4 regions of the Staphylococcus sp. mip270_02 genome follow, and region 1 is predicted to be linked to each of the others. Evidence: predicted binding sites of a transcription regulator. Region 1 holds the regulator's gene; each other region holds the start of a gene.

The links. The regulator Rex, encoded in region 1, represses fermentation and respiration genes when NADH is low (regulators of the CRP and FNR family bind a similar motif). The targets are predictions, from matches to a motif close to TTGTGAAATATTTCACAA.
Region 2: ACW5YJ_RS10770 (cytochrome ubiquinol oxidase subunit I) is a predicted target of Rex. The motif match lies at 2,275-2,292, and genes of this name have one in related genera.
Region 3: ACW5YJ_RS04810 (formate/nitrite transporter family protein) is a predicted target of Rex. The motif match lies at 1,392-1,409, and genes of this name have one in related genera.
Region 4: pflB (formate C-acetyltransferase) is a predicted target of Rex. The motif match lies at 2,523-2,540, and genes of this name have one in related genera.

What each region holds. Positions count from the first base shown of each region.
Region 1 is NZ_CM132934.1:1,334,048-1,338,919, reverse strand. Features, by position in the region: gene ACW5YJ_RS06130 (LacI family DNA-binding transcriptional regulator) at 1-88, opposite strand, end outside; gene ACW5YJ_RS06125 (hypothetical protein) at 284-469, shown strand; gene ACW5YJ_RS06120 (sulfurtransferase TusA family protein) at 858-1,082, opposite strand; gene ACW5YJ_RS06115 (YeeE/YedE family protein) at 1,104-2,192, opposite strand; gene ACW5YJ_RS06110 (redox-sensing transcriptional repressor Rex) at 2,410-3,051, opposite strand; gene abc-f (ribosomal protection-like ABC-F family protein) at 3,203-4,872, shown strand, end outside.
Region 2 is NZ_CM132934.1:2,274,585-2,279,456, reverse strand. Features, by position in the region: gene ptsP (phosphoenolpyruvate--protein phosphotransferase) at 1-1,683, shown strand, start outside; gene ACW5YJ_RS10775 (glutaredoxin family protein) at 1,885-2,115, opposite strand; gene ACW5YJ_RS10770 (cytochrome ubiquinol oxidase subunit I) at 2,314-3,669, shown strand; gene ACW5YJ_RS10765 (cytochrome d ubiquinol oxidase subunit II) at 3,666-4,682, shown strand; gene ACW5YJ_RS10760 (potassium channel family protein) at 4,781-4,872, shown strand, end outside.
Region 3 is NZ_CM132934.1:1,088,676-1,093,547, forward strand. Features, by position in the region: gene ACW5YJ_RS04800 (hypothetical protein) at 1-80, opposite strand, end outside; gene ACW5YJ_RS04805 (hypothetical protein) at 80-436, opposite strand; gene ACW5YJ_RS04810 (formate/nitrite transporter family protein) at 508-1,338, opposite strand; gene ACW5YJ_RS04815 (amino acid permease) at 1,642-3,030, shown strand; gene ACW5YJ_RS04820 (alkaline phosphatase) at 3,565-4,872, shown strand, end outside.
Region 4 is NZ_CM132934.1:1,456,094-1,460,965, reverse strand. Features, by position in the region: gene ACW5YJ_RS06845 (DUF445 domain-containing protein) at 1-195, opposite strand, end outside; gene xdrA (XRE family transcriptional regulator XdrA) at 455-919, opposite strand; gene purU (formyltetrahydrofolate deformylase) at 1,351-2,202, shown strand; gene pflB (formate C-acetyltransferase) at 2,595-4,844, shown strand; gene pflA (pyruvate formate-lyase-activating protein) at 4,863-4,872, shown strand, end outside.

The DNA.
Region 1 (4,872 bases):
TTAAACTTACCGATCCATTATTTAAGTATCTCGACACTGTGCTTTTTGAAACGCCAGCAATCTTAGCTATATCAGCAATGTTCTTCATATTTTCTCACTCTCATTAATTAGCTATTATAAACAATACTTATTTTATCATAATGCAATCGCTTTAAATACTATTTAAATCTACGTTTATAGAAAGGTTAAAACTTACTAATAGTATCTCTAAATAAGTGATATATAAATTGAGATTTTAATATGATATAGTTGTGGAAATAACAACCTTAAGGAGCGATATACCATGAATAAAGGTAAATTGTACACCTTTATAATATTAAGTATTTGTATAATAGTTATTGTTGTTTCTTTGTCATTTTTACTTAAAAATGGTAGTTACTCAGCAATTTTTTCAGCCTTTATCCCTATAATGATATTAATTATTTACTTTATCTTTAAAGCTAAAGGCACTAATAAAGATAAAGATTAAGAATGTTTATTGGTTATATAGTTATTCAGTTTAATGTAGGCAAAACATGACAAAAACTGTAAGGCTAAATTTATTAAATTTATTTTTACTCATTGTTTTAATATTAGCGTTAAATACTAATACCTTTGAATCTTTTTCTATTTATTTGGTCATTGTTCTACCGATAATAATTTTAATAATTGGAATCTATGCATCAATTACAAATATTAAAAAAACAAAATTTTGACTACAAAATATATAATAAATTCAAATAATAAAAAGACTTAAAATAAAAATGATCGAACTCAGAGCATAGCTATGAATTCAATCATTTTTATTTTAATTATTATGTTGTCTAATTGACTAAGTGAAGTTCACTTGCAGTCTCAATCTCAACTATTACTATTAATTAAGCTTTTTGAATTGTGATTGTCCATGATGCATCATCTAATTGTTCATAATTAGTAACTGGATAGCCTTGCTCAGCTGCCCAATTTGGTAAAGCTTCAGTTGCTTGAGTACAATCAAAATCTATTTTTAATTCATCACCATTATCTAACGTATTCATTTTCTTTTGTGCTTCTATTAACGGGAATGGACAAACCATTCCAACTGTACCTAACTCGTGTACCATAATTTGTGCCTCCTATATTAATTATATTGTTTGCGTTTGTGATGTTACAGTTTCGTTAGAAGTTTGCTTCTGCGCTTTTTTCATAGGTCTGATAAACACAAAATAACTCATTGTCCAAGCTCCTAAAATCATTGAAGCAAGCGCAATCCAACCTTTCCATGACATCGTTGCTGTTTCTACTAGTCCATTACCTATTGAACAACCACCTGCTACTGAAGCGCCAAATCCCATAAGCACGCCGCCAATAATACTATTACGAATAGTTTTTGTATCTGGCAATCTCCATTTAAACTCTCTTGCCCCTTTAGCCGCAATATAAGATCCTAGGAATATCCCAAGAACTAAGAAAACACCCCAGTCTAATAATTTCAAATCACCAGTTACAAAAAACTGTACTAGATTAGCGGATGGTGTTGTAATACCTAGTCCATACATTCTTCCTGTCGACTCACTTACAGGCCATGCAATTAAAGCAATGAGCCCTACTGCAATAGCAGCAACAAATGGGTGGTATTTCTTTTCAAATAAATAATGCCGCAAACCTGTGAATTTCTGTTTTAATTTAGGAACAGCAAATTTAGGTTTCGGTTTGCGTAAAGTTTTGACTACAAAAAACACTGTGATAAATGTAAGTATTGCTACCCAAACCCATGTCGGTATCCCTGTAGTTTGTGATATGCTTGTATTAACATTTGTAGGCTTATTTAAACCATCCATTAATGGTAATAATAATCCATATTTCGTAGCTGCCGAAGTAAATGCATAGGCGATGAGTGCCATCCAACTGCCTATTAAACCTTCACCTGCTCTATACCATGTACCGGTTGCACATCCGCCAGCTAATATAATACCTAAACCAAATATAAATGAACCTATTACTGTTCCAATAATAGGATAAGTTGACTCAGGTATTTGTACTAAACCAGTAGAAGTCAAAATGAGCAATCCTATACTTTGAACTGTAATTGCTATAAGTAATGCATAAAACATTTTGTTACTCTTTTGAATATACATATCTCTAAATCCACCAGCCAGACAAAACCGTGTTCTTTGCATAACAAAGCCTAAAAGACTTCCCACAATAATGCCGCTGATTATTAACCAAGTCATATTAATAACCTCTTTTCCGATAAAATCAATAAGATTAATAATATTAGAAATCGTATAAAATTTCAACCTTGCAACTCATAAATTTTTAATTTTCTACTAACTTATATAGTAACAGTATTTCCAAATTAAAATTAAACACCCATAAAAAAAATAGTTTTTTATAAACACAGCACACTGAGTGTATTACTGTATCTATAAAAAACTAACTAATCATTTTTTATTTATTGCTATAATTTTTCATAAAAAATAATAGCGATTGTAATTCAATACCTAAATCAATATGATGAACTTGAACGTCTGATGGAGTTAGCACACGACTTGGTGTAAAGTTAAGTATCCCTTTAACACCTGAATCTACTAATACATCAGCTACGTTTTGAGCTGCTTCTTCAGGCGTAGTCAATATCACTACATCTATATCTTCTTGTGTTAATATTTCCTTTATTTTATCAAATGGACTTACTGTCACTTTACCTATTTGTGTCCCAATAACCTCTTCACGAATATCGAATGCTTCAGTTATAGTCATTTCATCATGTATTGAAAAGTTATATGTTAATAATGCTTTACCTAAGTTCCCTACACCTACAATTGCAATTTTAATCTCGTCATTTTCGCTAATTTCATTTTTAAAAAAATGTAATAAGCTATCAATATTATAGCCATAGCCTTTCTTGCCTAACTCGCCAAAATAAGAAAAATCTCTTCGAATCGTCGCAGAATCAATATTTAAGCCCTCGCTGATGGCTTTAGAATTAACTCTATCAATGCCTTTAGATTTTAATGTATTGACGAATCTATAATATAACGGTAAACGTTTCAATGTGGCACGAGGAATCTTTTCGCTTTGATTAGCCAAGATTATTTCCCCCTATTTCATTATCTGTTATTCATTAATCTTATAATCACTACAACATTATACATGACTGAATAATAAAAATAAACAATGATAGTTTTAACAACACGCTGAATACTGTAGAATGATAATGAATAGAGAGGTGCAAAATCAGATGATATTATTACAACTCAATGATTTAACTAAATCATTCGACGGCGAAGATATTTTTAATAATGTGGATTTTGAAGTTAAAACTGGTGAACGCATTGGTATTGTAGGTCGTAATGGCGCCGGAAAATCTACATTAATGAAAATAATTGCTGGTGTTGAAGATTATGATAGTGGTCATATTTCTAAGAGTAAAAATTTGAAACTTGGTTATTTAACACAGCAAATGACATTAAATACAGATCAAACTGTATTTGAAGAAATGTCTAAGCCGTTTGAGGCAATGAAAAATTTAGAACAAGAAATGAAATTGGAAACAGATTGGTTAGCACAACATGCGAATGAGTATGATACTGAGGCATATAAATCTCATATCGATCGCTATGAAGCGTTATCCAATCAATTTGAACAACAAGATGGCTATCAATATGAAAGCAAAATTAAAACAGTCTTACACGGATTGAATTTTAGTGAAGCGGATTTCGACCGACCTATCAACGACTTTAGCGGTGGTCAAAAAACAAGATTATCTTTGGCACAAATGTTACTAAGCGAACCTGATTTATTACTTTTAGACGAACCCACCAACCATTTAGATATGGAAACGACCCAATGGTTAGAAAGTTATTTAAATTACTTTAAAGGTGCCATCGTAATTATTAGTCATGATAGATATTTCTTAGATAAAATTGTGACTCAAATTTATGACGTTGCACTCGGTGATGTTCAACATTATGTAGGCAATTATGCTCAGTTTATTAATCAAAGAGATAAATATTATGAAAAACGTATGCAAGAATATGAGAATCAACAAGCTGAAATTAAACGATTAGAGACTTTTGTCGATAAAAATATTGCCCGCGCTTCAACTACAGGTATGGCTAAGAGCCGTAGGAAAATGTTGGAAAAGATTGAACGCATAAATAAACCTATGATTGATGCTAAAAGTGCCAACATTCAATTTGAATTTGATCGTAATACTGGTAATGATGTCTTCCATATAAAAAATTTAGAAATCGGCTATGAGTCTCCGGTTACTAAAGGAATCACTTTTGAAGTAACAAAAGGAGATCATATTGCAATTATCGGACCTAATGGCATTGGGAAATCAACTTTAATAAAAACCATTGCCAATATACAAAATGCATTAAATGGGACAATCACTACCGGTGCCAACTTAAAAATTGGTTATTATGATCAAAAGCAAGCCGAATTTAAATCAAATAAAACAATACTTGATTACTTATGGGACCAATACCCTACTATGAATGAAAAAGACATTCGCGCTGTTTTAGGTCGTTTTCTATTTGTACAAGAAGACGTTAAAAAAATAATTAACGATCTATCGGGTGGAGAGAAAGCACGTTTACAGCTTGCTTTATTAATGCTTGAGCGAAACAATGTACTCATTTTAGATGAACCTACAAACCATTTAGATATAGATTCAAAAGAAATGTTAGAACAAGCTTTAGCAAACTTTAAAGGCACAATCCTATTTGTATCTCATGATCGTTATTTTATTAATGAATTAGCCAATAAAGTTTACGATTTAGATTCTGAGGGTGGCACAATGTATCTAGGAAATTATCAATATTACATTGAAAAAACTGAGGAAAAAGCAGCATTAAAAGCAAAAGAAGAATTAGAAAATCCAACAGTAGATGATACGGTTAT
Region 2 (4,872 bases), 940 kb from region 1:
GATGGTGTAGCTATTGCTAAAGCATATTTATTAGTTGAACCTGACCTTTCATTTGATAGTGAAAAGGTAACAGATGTCGACGCTGAAATTGCAAAGTTTAACCATGCTATCGAAACATCTAAAGTTGAATTAACTAAGATTAGAAATAATGCAGAAGAGAATTTAGGTGCCGATAAGGCAGCGATTTTTGATGCACATTTATTAGTTTTAGATGATCCTGAATTAATTCAACCGATTGAAGAAAAAATTAAAAACGAACAAGTTAACGCACCAACTGCATTATCTGATGTAACTGGACAATTTATCACAATATTCGAATCAATGGATAATGAATACATGAAAGAGCGTGCTGCTGATATTAGAGACGTTTCAAAACGTGTGTTAGCACACATCTTAGGTGTAGAATTACCAAATCCTAGTATGATTGATGAAAGCGTTGTTATAATCGGAAATGATTTAACACCTTCAGATACTGCTCAGTTAAACAAAGAATTTGTACAAGGGTTTGTTACAAATATTGGTGGTAGAACATCACATTCTGCAATTATGAGTCGTTCATTAGAAATTGCTGCAGTCGTGGGCACTAAGTCAATTACTAAAGAAGTGAAACAAGGCGATATGATTATCGTTGATGGTTTAACTGGTGAAGTTATTATTGACCCAACTGAAGATGAAGTTATAGCGTATCAAAATAAACGTGAGCGTTTCTTTGAAGATAAGCAAGCGTTACAACAATTACGTGATGAACCATCAACAACAGCTGATGGGACGCATGTAGAGCTTGCTGCTAATATAGGTACACCAGATGACTTAAAAGGTGTTATCGAAAATGGCGCAGAAGGTATTGGATTATACCGTACTGAGTTCTTATATATGGGTAGAGATGAAATGCCAACTGAAGATGAACAATTTGAGGCTTATAAAAAAGTATTGGAAACAATGGAAGATAAGCGTGTTGTTGTACGTACTTTAGATATTGGTGGCGACAAAGAGTTACCGTATTTAAACTTACCTGAAGAAATGAATCCGTTCTTAGGATATCGTGCAATTCGTTTATGCTTAGATCAACCAGATATTTTCAGACCGCAATTAAGAGCATTATTACGTGCATCTACTTACGGTAAATTAAATATCATGTTCCCAATGGTTGCCACAATCAAAGAGTTCCGCGATGCAAAAGCACTATTATTAGAAGAAAAAGAAAATTTAATAAACGAAGGCATTGAAGTATCTGATGATATTGAATTAGGTATTATGGTAGAGATACCATCAACTGCTGCTCTAGCAGATGTATTTGCTAAAGAAGTTGATTTCTTTAGTATTGGCACAAATGACTTGATTCAATATACAATGGCTGCCGATCGTATGTCTGAGCGTGTTTCTTACTTGTATCAACCATACAATCCTTCAATTTTACGTTTAGTGAAACAAGTGATTGAAGCTTCACATAATGAAGGTAAATGGACTGGTATGTGCGGAGAAATGGCTGGAGACGAAACTGCTATTCCATTGTTACTAGGTCTAGGTTTAGATGAGTTTTCAATGAGTGCAACATCTATATTGAAGGCACGTCGACAAATCAAAGGTTTAAGTCAAAATGAAATGGAAGAACTAGCGAATAGAGCAATTAATTGTGCGACTTCAGAAGAAGTACAAGAATTGGTCGAACAATACGCGAAATAAAATTTTTGAATAATTTTGTAAGCGAATGCATATAAGTATTGAATTACTTTAGGTTTCGCTACATTTAAAAACTGTTCACAGAGTTAAATAACTTTGTGAACAGTTTTTTTGATTATTCAAGTCTTTTAATGCACAATTATTGTAAAATGCAACTTTCTGAGTTAGGTTTGATATATAAGTTAATGGGATGGAGAAGGGTAACTAATTTAAATTCAAACTTTGATTGATTTTATCCATATCAATTTGATACATTGGTTCGCCATCTATTAAGATAAATGGTGTAGCAAATGCATCATAATCCATCATTTCGTTTCTGAATTTTGAATTGCTAATATTTTTTTCAGTATAGTCAATTGCTTTATCTGATAAGTAATTTTTGATAAATGTACAAGGTGGGCAATCGTTTTGAGTGTAAATAATAATTTCAGTCATAGTACTTTGTCCTTTCTTCATTATAATTTACTTAAATATAAAAAACTTTAATAAATATTTCAAGTTTAAAAAATATATGTTATTGGTCATTAATTTGTCACTTTATTTTGAGCGCAATTTATTTTAAAAAAATGTAAAGCAGTTTATAATGAATGGACGTTGTGATTTTTGTCACAAATAAATAAAAAAGGTGATATTATGGATTCAGTTGAATTAGCACGCTTTCTAACTGCGATGACACTCGCAGTTCATATAATTTTTGCAACAATCGGAGTAGGTGTACCGGTCATGTTTGCTGTTGCTGAATTTTTAGGGATTAAGAAAAATGATCCATCATATACGGCTATGGCTAAAAGATGGTCCAAAGGATATACCATTACAGTGGCAGTCGGTGTTGTAACCGGTACTATAATTGGTTTACAATTGTCGCTACTTTGGCCAACCTTTATGCAAATGGGTGGTCATGTTATAGCTTTACCGTTATTTATGGAAACTTTTGCTTTCTTCTTTGAAGCAATTTTCTTGAGTATTTATTTATATACATGGGATCGTTTTAAAGGGAAATGGACACATTTTCTTATAAGTATTCCAGTTATATTAGGTGGCTCATTTTCCGCATTCTTTATCACAGCAGTTAACTCATTTATGAATACACCTGCTGGATTTGAAATGAAAAATGGAAAAATGGTAAATGTAGAGCCACTAGCAGCAATGTTTAATGATTCATTTTTAATACGTTCATTTCACGTTGTAGCCACTGCGTTAATGACAATGGCATTTGTATTAGCTGCTATTGCAGCATTTAAATTGTTAAAAAATAAATTTAAAAAAGATACTGAGTATCATAAAAAAGCACTTAAATTAACTATGATTTTAGGTGTAATATTTACCTTGGGATCAATGTTAGCTGGGGACTTGTCAGCAAAATTCTTACATCAAGAGCAACCAGAAAAACTAGCAGCATATGAATGGCATTTTGATACAGAATCAAATGCAGATTTAGTATTATTTGGTTCATTAGATGAAAAAACGCAAGAAGTTTCAGGTGCGCTTAAAATTCCTGGCATTTTAAGTTTCTTAGCAGATAATAATACAGATACAGAAGTAAAAGGTTTAAATGATTTCCCTAAGGAATTACATCCGCCTATGATTGTACATTATTATTTTGACTTAATGGTTTCTATGGGTGTATTTTGCCTTATAGTATCGGGTGCCTACGTGTTGACACTTGTGTTTAAAAAATTACGGAAATACACACATTCTAAACCGATGTTGTATGGTGCTTTATTGACCGGACCAGCGGCAATGTTGGCAATTGAGTTTGGTTGGTTCTTAACAGAACAAGGCCGTCAACCATGGATAGTTCGTGGCTATCTAAAAGTAGCTGATGCTGCAACACAAGCAGGTGGCCTGACACTTGTAACGATATTATTTGGGTTACTTTATATCGTGCTTATGGTTACTTCTGCTTATGTACTGATTCGTATGTTTAGGCATAAACCAGCTTATAAAGACGTTGAAGCATTAGCTTCAGAAAGAGGTGAAGCAGAATGATATTTGCTTACATTGGTATTTCAGTGCTTTGGATTTTCTTATTCTGTTACATCATTATCGCCTCAATTGATTTTGGTGCAGGCTTTTTTACACTACATGCAAAAATTACGAAGCAAGATAAGAAAATTAATCATTTAATCGCTCGTTATCTTAATCCAGTATGGGAAGTAACAAATGTGTTCTTTGTATTTTTCTTCGTAGGAATGGTTGGGTTCTTCCCTGATACAGCGAAGTATTTTGGTACAGTGTTACTATTGCCAGCGTCAATTGCGTTAATTTTGCTTTCGATTAGAGGTGGCTTTTATGCGTTTGAAAACTATGGCCCAGATACTAAGTTACCATGGTTAGCGATGTATGGCATTGCTGGATTATTGATTCCGGCTGCGCTAGCTACAACGTTAACAATATCTGAAGGTGGATATATTACTGGAACAGAGAATCATTTAGATTTAAACTGGTTAGAACTATTGCTTAGTCCATATTCATGGTCCGTAGTATTTTTAGCGATTATTTCAGTACTTTATATCTCGTCAGGTTTTCTTACATTTTACGCTTCTAAAGCAAAAGATAAGCCAGCATACAATTTATTGAGATATTGGTTCTTAATTTGGGGAGCTCCTATGATTGCTGTATCATTATTTGTATTCTTGTCATTGCGTTTACAAAATGAAGGACACTTCTTAAATGCAGTAACAAATTATTGGTGGATGTTCCTATTAAGCTTTATATGTTTTGTTGGTGCAATGGTATTAACACTTATGAAAAAAGGACATGGTTATGCTTTTGCATTAGTAATTTTACAAATGGGCTTTGCGTTCTTTGGATATGGTGCCAGTAAATTGCCTTATATATTATATCCTTACATTCGAATAGATGAAGGTGTTGTAAATAGTAGCATGGCAATAGCCTTAATTATTGTGTTTATTTTAGGTTTACTTTTACTCATTCCATCGTTAATATTATTATTAAGATTATTTGTCTTCGATAAAAAATATGTAGAAGGCAAAAAATAACTTAATATTTTCAAATGTGGTTATATTACTTGAAAGCAATACTTCTCAAAGTAAAGTTTTCAAGTAATATGCCACAATTTTTAAATTGGAGGACGCATATGGATAAAGAATATGTGGTAATCGGCCTAGGCCGATTCGGTGGCAGTATAGTAAGAGAATTAAATGCATTAGACATGGATGTTATGGCAAT
Region 3 (4,872 bases), 250 kb from region 1:
GTTTTTTTATAGGCTTTCAAATTTGGAATTAAGCTTACAATTAATAAAATAATTACGACGATTCCTAAAATTACACTCATTATTTGTCACCACCGTTTTGATTTTTTACTAGAAATTCCCAAACGTAGCCGGCAATAACACCTATGATTAATCCAATAATAATCCCGACTTTTATTGCTGAAAATAGAGCGCTTATGATAATCGCGATTAATAATGCAATCGGAATAGTTATACCAAATTTATATTTTCGTTCTGGAGAATTTACAATAGAAAACAAAGTATAATATAAAATACCAAAAACAAAGATAACCATTACACTTTTTAATATTAAAGGAAGAACTGAACTATCAGATTCACTAAAATAATTTAAAAAGAAAAATAACACACCAAATATAATGGAAACCGTAAGCGTACGTTTCATTAAGTGTTTATTCATATATAACTCCTTTGTAATAAAATCTACTGAAAATTATACCATATAAAACAGATGAATTATTGTATTAGCAGTTATCTAGATATATTACGTTCATATTGGTGATGATCGTTTAAATAAGCATAGAACAAGCCTATAATTAATCCTCCTCCGATGTAATTGCCGATACCTGCACCTAATAAATTGATGATAACAGGCATAAGTGCTAATTCATTACTTTGATAGACTAAACCACCACCAAATAAAACAGAGTTATAAACCACGTGCTCATAACCCATAAATGCAAATATAGACACACCAAACATCATGACGAACATTTTAGCTAAAACATCGTCTATTTGCATCGCTATGACTAAAGAAATATTGATGAAGAAATTAGCAAAAATACCCTTAACCAATATTGCAATAAAACTAGCAGTTAAAGTTTTATGTTCAATTGTATGCTCTAATTGTATTAACATTTCAGTGGTCATCACATCAGAATGACGTAATAATAAGAAAAATAAAAATCCACCCAATGCATTACCAATAAAACATAGGGTAAAAATTTTAAAAACTCTGGTAGGGCTGATGACATGATAATATAAACCCACTGTAAAATACATAAAATTACTCGTCAGTAATTCTGAATTGGTAAATAAGATAAGCACTAGAGCAAAACTAAATGCTATAGATGCAATTATATTAATAACACCAGAAGGTAGATGAGTGTCTAGCGATGCTTTAATAAGCAAAACGAAGACTGTAATGACACCTAGAATAAAACCAGCCATTATGGCTCGAAGTAAATAACGTTTGAAATAAAAACTTTGTAAAATGTCTTTAGTTTTGATGGTGTCAACTACATGGTCAATCCAAGCTTTTCCATAAAATACTTTATCCCATTTAATGTTTTTTTCGCTCATTTTTTATCCTCACTTTCTACAATTATTTATAAGTATACTATGTCATGTAGAATTTGTGATATTTTTCACAAATTCTACATGAATTCATGCTTCACTTATATTTTTATAGTTGATTTTTAAGAAAAATAATTTTTGAAAAAAGCTTTACTTTCCAATGTAAAATCGCATACAATTGACAAACGGGAATGTAAGCCCTTACATTATTCGAAAATAATTGTTTAAATTTTTTGAATTTATAGTATAATAACGACATAATAAGTGAATTTAGTTCCACTTATATTTGAAAGAGATGGGGTTTGAATGATGAAAGATAATAATGAATTACAGAGGGGGCTAGGTGCACGTCAAATGCGTATGATTGCACTTGGTGGAACGATTGGTGTAGGACTATTTATGGGAGCTACAAGCACTATAAAATGGACAGGTCCTTCTGTTATATTTGCGTATTTAATTGCAGGTATATTTTTATTCTTAGTAATGAGAGCAATGGGAGAAATGGTTTATTTACATCCAACTTCTGGTTCTTTTGCTAACTTTGCAAGTGATTACATACATCCAGTAGCAGGTTATCTAACGGCTTGGAGTAACGTTTTCCAATGGGTAGTTGTAGGTATGAGTGAAGTTATTGCAGTCGGAGAATATATGAACTATTGGTTCCCTGATTTACCACAATGGATACCGGGCGTTATTGTTGTAGCTTTATTAGCTGGAGCTAACCTTGTATCTGTTAAAGCGTTTGGTGAATTTGAGTTTTGGTTTGCAATGATTAAAGTAGTTACAATTATTTTGATGATAGTTGCAGGTTTTGGTCTTATCTTCTTTGGTCTAGGAAATGGCGGAGAAGCAATTGGTCTCTCAAATTTATGGGCTCATGGTGGGTTTATGCCTAATGGTTGGATTGGCTTCTTCTTTGCACTTTCAATTGTTATCGGTTCATACCAAGGTGTTGAATTAATTGGTATTACTGCCGGTGAAACAAAAGATCCACAAAAAAATATCAAGAGCGCGGTTAACGGCGTTATCTGGCGTATATTGATTTTCTATATTGGTGCAATTTTTGTAATTGTTACAGTTTATCCTTGGAATGAATTAGGAAATATTGGTAGTCCATTTGTAGCTACGTTTGCTAAAGTAGGTATCACTTTTGCAGCAGGATTAATCAACTTTGTTGTACTTACTGCAGCGATGTCAGGTTGTAACTCGGGTATATTTAGTGCTAGCCGTATGTCATTAAATTTATCTCAAAAAGGAATGTTACCTAAATTCTTTGGCAAAGTTATGAAAAATGGTGTCCCTATGTGGACTGTACTTGCAATTGCAACAGGTATTTTAATTGGTGCTTTACTGAATGTAATTTTACCGTTATTTATCAAAGGCGCGGACAGTGTATTCGTATATGTTTATAGTGCTTCAATTTTACCGGGTATGGTGCCGTGGTTTATGATTTTAATTAGTCATTTAAGATTTAGAAAAAATCATCCTGAAGAATTGGAAGGTCATCCATTTAAAATGCCAGGTGGCGCATTTACAAACTACATTACAATGGCATTCTTTATTATGGTATTAATCGGCATGTTATTTAATAAGGAAACTGTGGTTTCAGTAATTATTGGTATAGCGTTCCTATTGTTTATGACAATGTTCTTCTTCTTGAAGGGCTACCATAAATTAAGTAAAGATCAACAACTTTAAAGTATAAAGTCTCACTGCTCTAAAGAACCATTGCTTTAAAGAACCACTGCTTAATTTATTAAGCTAGTGGATCTTACACATGAGAAGTTACTCAGGTGTTCTGCTTTTGAGAGCTAGTGGTTCTTACACATGAGAAGTTACTCAGGTGTTCTGTTTTTGAGAGCTAGTGTGACTTATGCATGAACGTTAGCTCAGGTAAATCTTCTATTTTTATCAAATATAGTCATCTTAATGGGGTGGGACGATGAAATCTTTTTAAATAAATTAGATTTCTGTCTCGCTCCTTTGTCTATTTATAGTCATTTAATCTCCTAGTTGAGAAAGGATTGATACAACGAAGTTGCTTAGCAAAGATAGTTTTTTTGTTCATCTATCATTTTTAATTGTTAGCAGTATGAAAGTTTTTAGCGCACTGTATACATAACTTTATTTTTAATTTACATAAAATTTACTGCATTAAAATAATTACTCAAAATTTGTGCACTACACTTAAAGTGTAGGTCGATAATACATATTTAAAGGAGTTATTACTTTATGAAAATTTTTAACAAATTAGCAACTGTTTCTGTGGCAAGTGTAATCGTTATGGGTACTGTGTTGGGGAGTGCGCAGTCAACCTATGCCTCGGCTGGAGGGCATGCGTCAAAAGAAAATGATGTTTCATATATGGGTAATACAAAAAATCCAAAGAATGTAATATTTTTAGTTGGGGATGGTATGGGCCCTTCATACAATTCTGCTTATCGTTATTTTGCTGATAACCCAGAAACAAAAGAAATGGAAAAAACTGCTTTTGATAAATATCTAGTAGGGAATCAACGTACAAATCCAAGTGACCCAAAAGAAAATGTAACTGATTCTGCGGCTGGTGCAACAGCGTTTAGTTCTGGTCACAAAACTTATAATGGGGCAATTGGCTTAGATAATAAGAAGAAAAAAGTAAAAACTGTGTTAGAGCAAGCAAAAGAGAATGGCAAGTCGACTGGATTAGTTTCTACTGCAGAATTAACTGATGCAACGCCAGCAGCATACGCAGCACATGTTGATAGCCGTGATAAAAAAGATGAAATTGCTAAACAATTCTATAACGATAAAATTAATGGTGAGCATAAAGTAGATGTCTTACTCGGTGGCGGCGCAGAATATTTTGGTAAAGAAAATGGTAATTTAGTAGATAAGTTTAAAAAAGACGGCTATGATGTTGTCGATAATAAAACAGATATGAAACAATCTACGAACAAAAAAATCTTAGGGCTGTTTGCAGATAATGATATGCCGTTGCAAATCGATGCACCAGATAAAAATCCTAAACTTCTAGATATGGCAGATACAGCAGTAAATAAATTACAAGAAAATGATAAAGGTTTCTTCTTAATGGTAGAAGGTGCCTCTATAGATAAAGCTGGTCATCCAAATGATATAACCGGTGTAATGTCTGAAATGAATAGTTTCGAAAAAACCTTTGAATTTGCTACAAATTATGCAAAATCAAATCCTGATACATTAGTCGTTGCAACGGCAGACCATTCAACTGGTGGTTTGTCTATTGCTAAAGGCAAAGATTATGTGTGGAACCCAGAAGCAATTCATTCTATGAAACACTCAGGTATGCATATGACTAAAGAAATTACTGAAGGCAAAGACCCACAAAAAGTAATTCAAGACGGCTATGGTTTTGAAGTTGAGCAATCACAAATTGATAAAGTTAAAGATGAAGCAACAAAACTTAATAAACTAGATAAAGAATCGGATGAATATAAAGAACAAATGCAAAAAGTACAAGATGCAGTACAAAAACCAATTAATGACAAATCTCACACTGGCTGGACAACATATGGTCAT
Region 4 (4,872 bases), 120 kb from region 1:
AATAACTTGCCCAATTTTATCAGCAATTTCTGCTCTTCGTTTGGGTATTAAACCTGGCGTGAATGGCACGCGTTTGTTAAAAATATAATATGTTTTGAATGGATGGAATAACATTTTCACCGCAATAACGTTCGTTACTCCGCCAATTAATGCACCAATTATCATCATAAATATAATTATTAAAAATGCATGCATAAAAGTTTCTCCTTTTTATTTTACTTGGTAACGTACTACAATATAAAAATTCACTCTTAAACATTGTACAATACATATAGTTTAATTGTGTAGAAGAATACACTTATTCATTTAAAAAAACAATTAAAAATAAAAAAAGACCTAAATCTTTTGTTTAGGTCAAGTAGTGTATAGTGACTAAATCATTCATATACAATTTAAAGTCCTATGTCACCAAATTATATAAATAATGATTCTTCTATCACAAATTGAATTAATATTATACGTGCATTAACTCTTCTTTAGAAATTCTACCAAAATACGTTTCTGCTTCTCTTAATTTAGAAGTACCAAATATTGGTTGTGTTTCTTGGTTAAGTACGCGATAAATATCACTTACTTTATTGCTTTGTAAGATGAAACCATTACGGCTATCAACAGTGTTCCAGTAGATGTCACTTGTTGTTGAATGGTTAGGGTATGCACAGTGATTACGAGAAATAGTTTGTACCATTTCTAGAGGATCACAACCAAATGTACTATTTAAAACATCTGAATCTCTAAATAATGCACAAATTGAGACACATGTTGTCCAGTTAGGTAGTACTCTTTCTTTTTCTATTTGTACTAAAGTCTTTTTTGAAAGACCAATAGTTTGGGCCATCGTATCTTGCGTATAACCTGCTTCAATACGTACCATTTTAAATTTTGTTTGAATTAAATCTGTGAAATTCTGTCTATCCATTACTTTAATCTACCTTTCATCTAAAGAATATTTTATCCGGACACAAGAAATTGCAATAATACACGCTTCTTGAAACACAAATTACATCTTAATACAATTTTTAAGAAAATAAAAGAGTGAAATCAAATTTTCATCGTTTTTTATCATTGGCGCAATTATCAAAATAATCAATCTTATATCTTATAATTTAGTTAAAAACAAAAATCACTTTGTTTGTAAGCGTATTATTTTCATAAAAAGTGTCATTATCCATCATTACTTATTACTCATAAAAGATAAAAACACTATTCATTATTATAGCCTATTTCTACTATAATAGTATAGTTAAAAGTATAAATTGTTCTATTTTTATTGAAAAACATTTTATTTATTTACATTGTTCAGAATATTCCCTATAATTTTAAGTACTTTTTAAATTTTGAGGTGCTTAAATGGAAGATAAATACATATTACTCGCAACATGCAATGACAAAGTTGGTATAACGTCATTAATTACAAATATTATTGCAGAATACGGCTCTAATATTTTACATCTTGATCACTTTACTGAATACGATCATGCACAAGATACCGCAGGAAAATTATTTTTAAGATTTGAGTTTGAAAAAGTAACACAATTGAAAGAAGCTCTAGAAAACACTTTAAGCCAAAATAATATTAATTTTGATATTTTTGATACAAGTGATAAAACAAAAATCGCATTATTTGTATCAAAAGAAGACCATGCTTTTAATGAAGTATTATTAAGAGTTCAGCGTAAAGAAATTCCTGCTGAAATTACTTGTGTTGTCAGTAACCATGAAAACAATAGGCATTTTGCTGAATCTTTTAATATCCCTTTTTACTATGTACCAAGTAACAATGATAAGGCTGTTGTTGAACAAAACATATTAGATATTTGCGCAAAACACGAAGTAGAATTAATAGTTTTAGCTAAGTATATGCAAATACTTACTGATAATTTTGTAAGTCATTATCCAAATCAAATTATTAATATCCACCATTCTTTCTTACCTTCATTCATTGGAGCGAACCCATACAAACAAGCCTGGGAGCGCGGCGTTAAATTAGTCGGTGCAACAAGTCATTACGTAACTTCTGATTTAGATGAAGGACCGATTATAGACCAAGATGTCACACGTATTAATCATCGTTATAACGTACAAGATTTACGTAAAATTGGACGTCATGTTGAATCTTCTGTTTTAGCTCAAGCAGTTGAATATCATGTTCAACATAAAGTCATCGTAAATGATGGCAATAAAACAATTGTTTTTAATTAATATTGTGTATAATAAGTGTACTAATTACTGTTATCATAATGATTAATATAAATTAATACACAATTTAATTTCTAAAACCTTCTATTATATATGCACGATTTATTAAGCCACTTTTATCCTCTAATTAATAAGGATAAAAGTGGCCTGCTTTGTGTTTCTTATTTTTTATACTCTTCTTCGCGCAATTCTTACCTTTGCTTATTTATAATACTTCAATAATCACCTGTTGTATAACAGATACACAATATTATAAAACTGTCATATAACTTCTTACAGTTTCTCAAATCGTTCACAGTTTGTATTAAAAACTTTCACAAATATTGTGAAAAAATTAACAATGATAATGTTACAATGTTTGTGAAATTATTAACAAAATGAATGGAGGAGTAAAAATGTTAGAAAAAGAAAAATTACATGAAACTGCTTGGCAAGGATTCAAAAGTGGACGTTGGAATCGCCATGTTGATGTTCGTGAGTTTATCCAACTAAACTACTCACTATATGAAGGTGATGATCAATTTTTAGAAGGACCGACTGAGGCAACAACGAAGCTGTGGGATCAAGTGATGGCTTTATCCAAAGAAGAACGTGAACGTGGTGGCATGTGGGACATGGATACAAAAGTGCCTTCTACAATCACTTCACATGAAGCTGGTTATTTAAACCAAGACTTAGAAACTATTGTCGGTGTCCAAACTGAGAAACCATTTAAACGATCTATGCAACCATTTGGAGGCATTCGTATGGCTAAAGCTGCCTGCGAAGCATATGGTTATGAGTTAGATTCAGAAACTGAAAAAATATTTACAGATTATCGTAAAACACATAATCAAGGCGTGTTTGATGCCTATTCTAAGGAAATGCTTAATTGTAGAAAAGCTGGTATTATAACAGGTCTTCCTGACGCTTACGGTCGTGGGAGAATCATTGGTGACTATCGCCGTGTTGCGCTATATGGCATTGACTTTTTGATGGCAGAAAAAATGCATGACTTTAATACTATATCTACTGAAATGTCAGAAGATGTTATTCGCTTACGCGAAGAATTATCAGAACAATATCGCTCACTTAAAGAATTGAAAATATTAGGTAAAACATACGGTTTTGACCTTGGTCGCCCTGCTAATAATTTTAAAGAAGCTGTACAATGGCTTTATTTAGCATATTTAGCTGCTATTAAAGAACAAAATGGTGCTGCTATGAGTTTAGGACGCACGTCTACATTCTTAGATATTTATGCTGAACGAGATTTAAAAAATGGCACGATAACAGAACGTGAAATTCAAGAAATAATTGACCATTTTATTATGAAATTACGTATTGTGAAATTCGCACGTACACCAGATTATAATGAATTATTCTCTGGGGACCCTACTTGGGTTACTGAATCAATTGGTGGTATAGGAATTAATGGTAAACCACTTGTAACTAAAAACTCATTCCGTTTCTTGCACTCATTAGACAACTTAGGACCTGCACCAGAACCAAATTTAACTGTACTTTGGTCGGTACAATTACCGTCCCACTTTAAAAATTACTGTGCAAAAATGAGTATAAAAACTAGTTCAATACAATATGAAAATGATGATTTAATGCGTGAATCATACGGTGATGACTATGGTATTGCGTGTTGTGTATCTGCAATGAAAATTGGTAAACAAATGCAATTCTTTGGTGCTCGTGCAAACTTAGCTAAAACTTTATTATATGCAATTAATGGTGGAAAAGATGAAAAATCTGGTATGCAAGTAGGACCATCCTATGAAGCTATCAATTCAAATGTATTAAATTACGATGAAGTATTTGAAAAATTTGATAAGATGATGGATTGGTTAGCAGGCGTTTATATCAATTCTTTAAATGTTATTCATTATATGCACGATAAATACAGTTACGAGCGTATCGAGATGGCGTTACATGATACTAATATTATACGTACAATGGCGACTGGTATTGCAGGATTATCAGTTGCTGCGGATTCATTGTCAGCAATTAAATATGCTCAAGTTACTCCAATACGTGATGACAATGGTTTAGTAATTGATTTTGAAATAAATGGAGATTTCCCTAAATATGGCAACAATGATACTCGTGTAGATGATATTGCCGTTGATTTAGTAGAACGCTTTATGACTAAATTAAGAAGTCATAAAACGTATCGTGATTCTGAACATACGATGAGTGTACTTACTATCACTTCAAATGTAGTTTATGGTAAAAAGACCGGTAATACACCTGATGGACGAAAAGCTGGTGAACCGTTCGCCCCGGGTGCCAACCCAATGCATGGACGAGATCAAAAAGGAGCATTATCATCACTCAGCTCTGTTGCAAAAATTCCATATGATTGTTGTAAAGACGGTATTTCAAATACATTCAGTATCGTTCCTAAATCATTAGGAAAATTACCAGAGGAACAAAATAGAAATCTTACAAGTATGCTTGATGGATATGCTATGCAACACGGCCATCATTTAAACATAAACGTCTTTAACCGAGACACATTGTTAGATGCAATGGATCATCCTGAAGAATACCCACAACTAACTATACGTGTTTCTGGCTATGCAGTTAATTTCATTAAATTAACACGAGAACAACAATTAGATGTTATTTCTCGTACGTTCCATGAAAGAATGTAAATAAAAGGTGGGAGCAAAATGCTTAAAG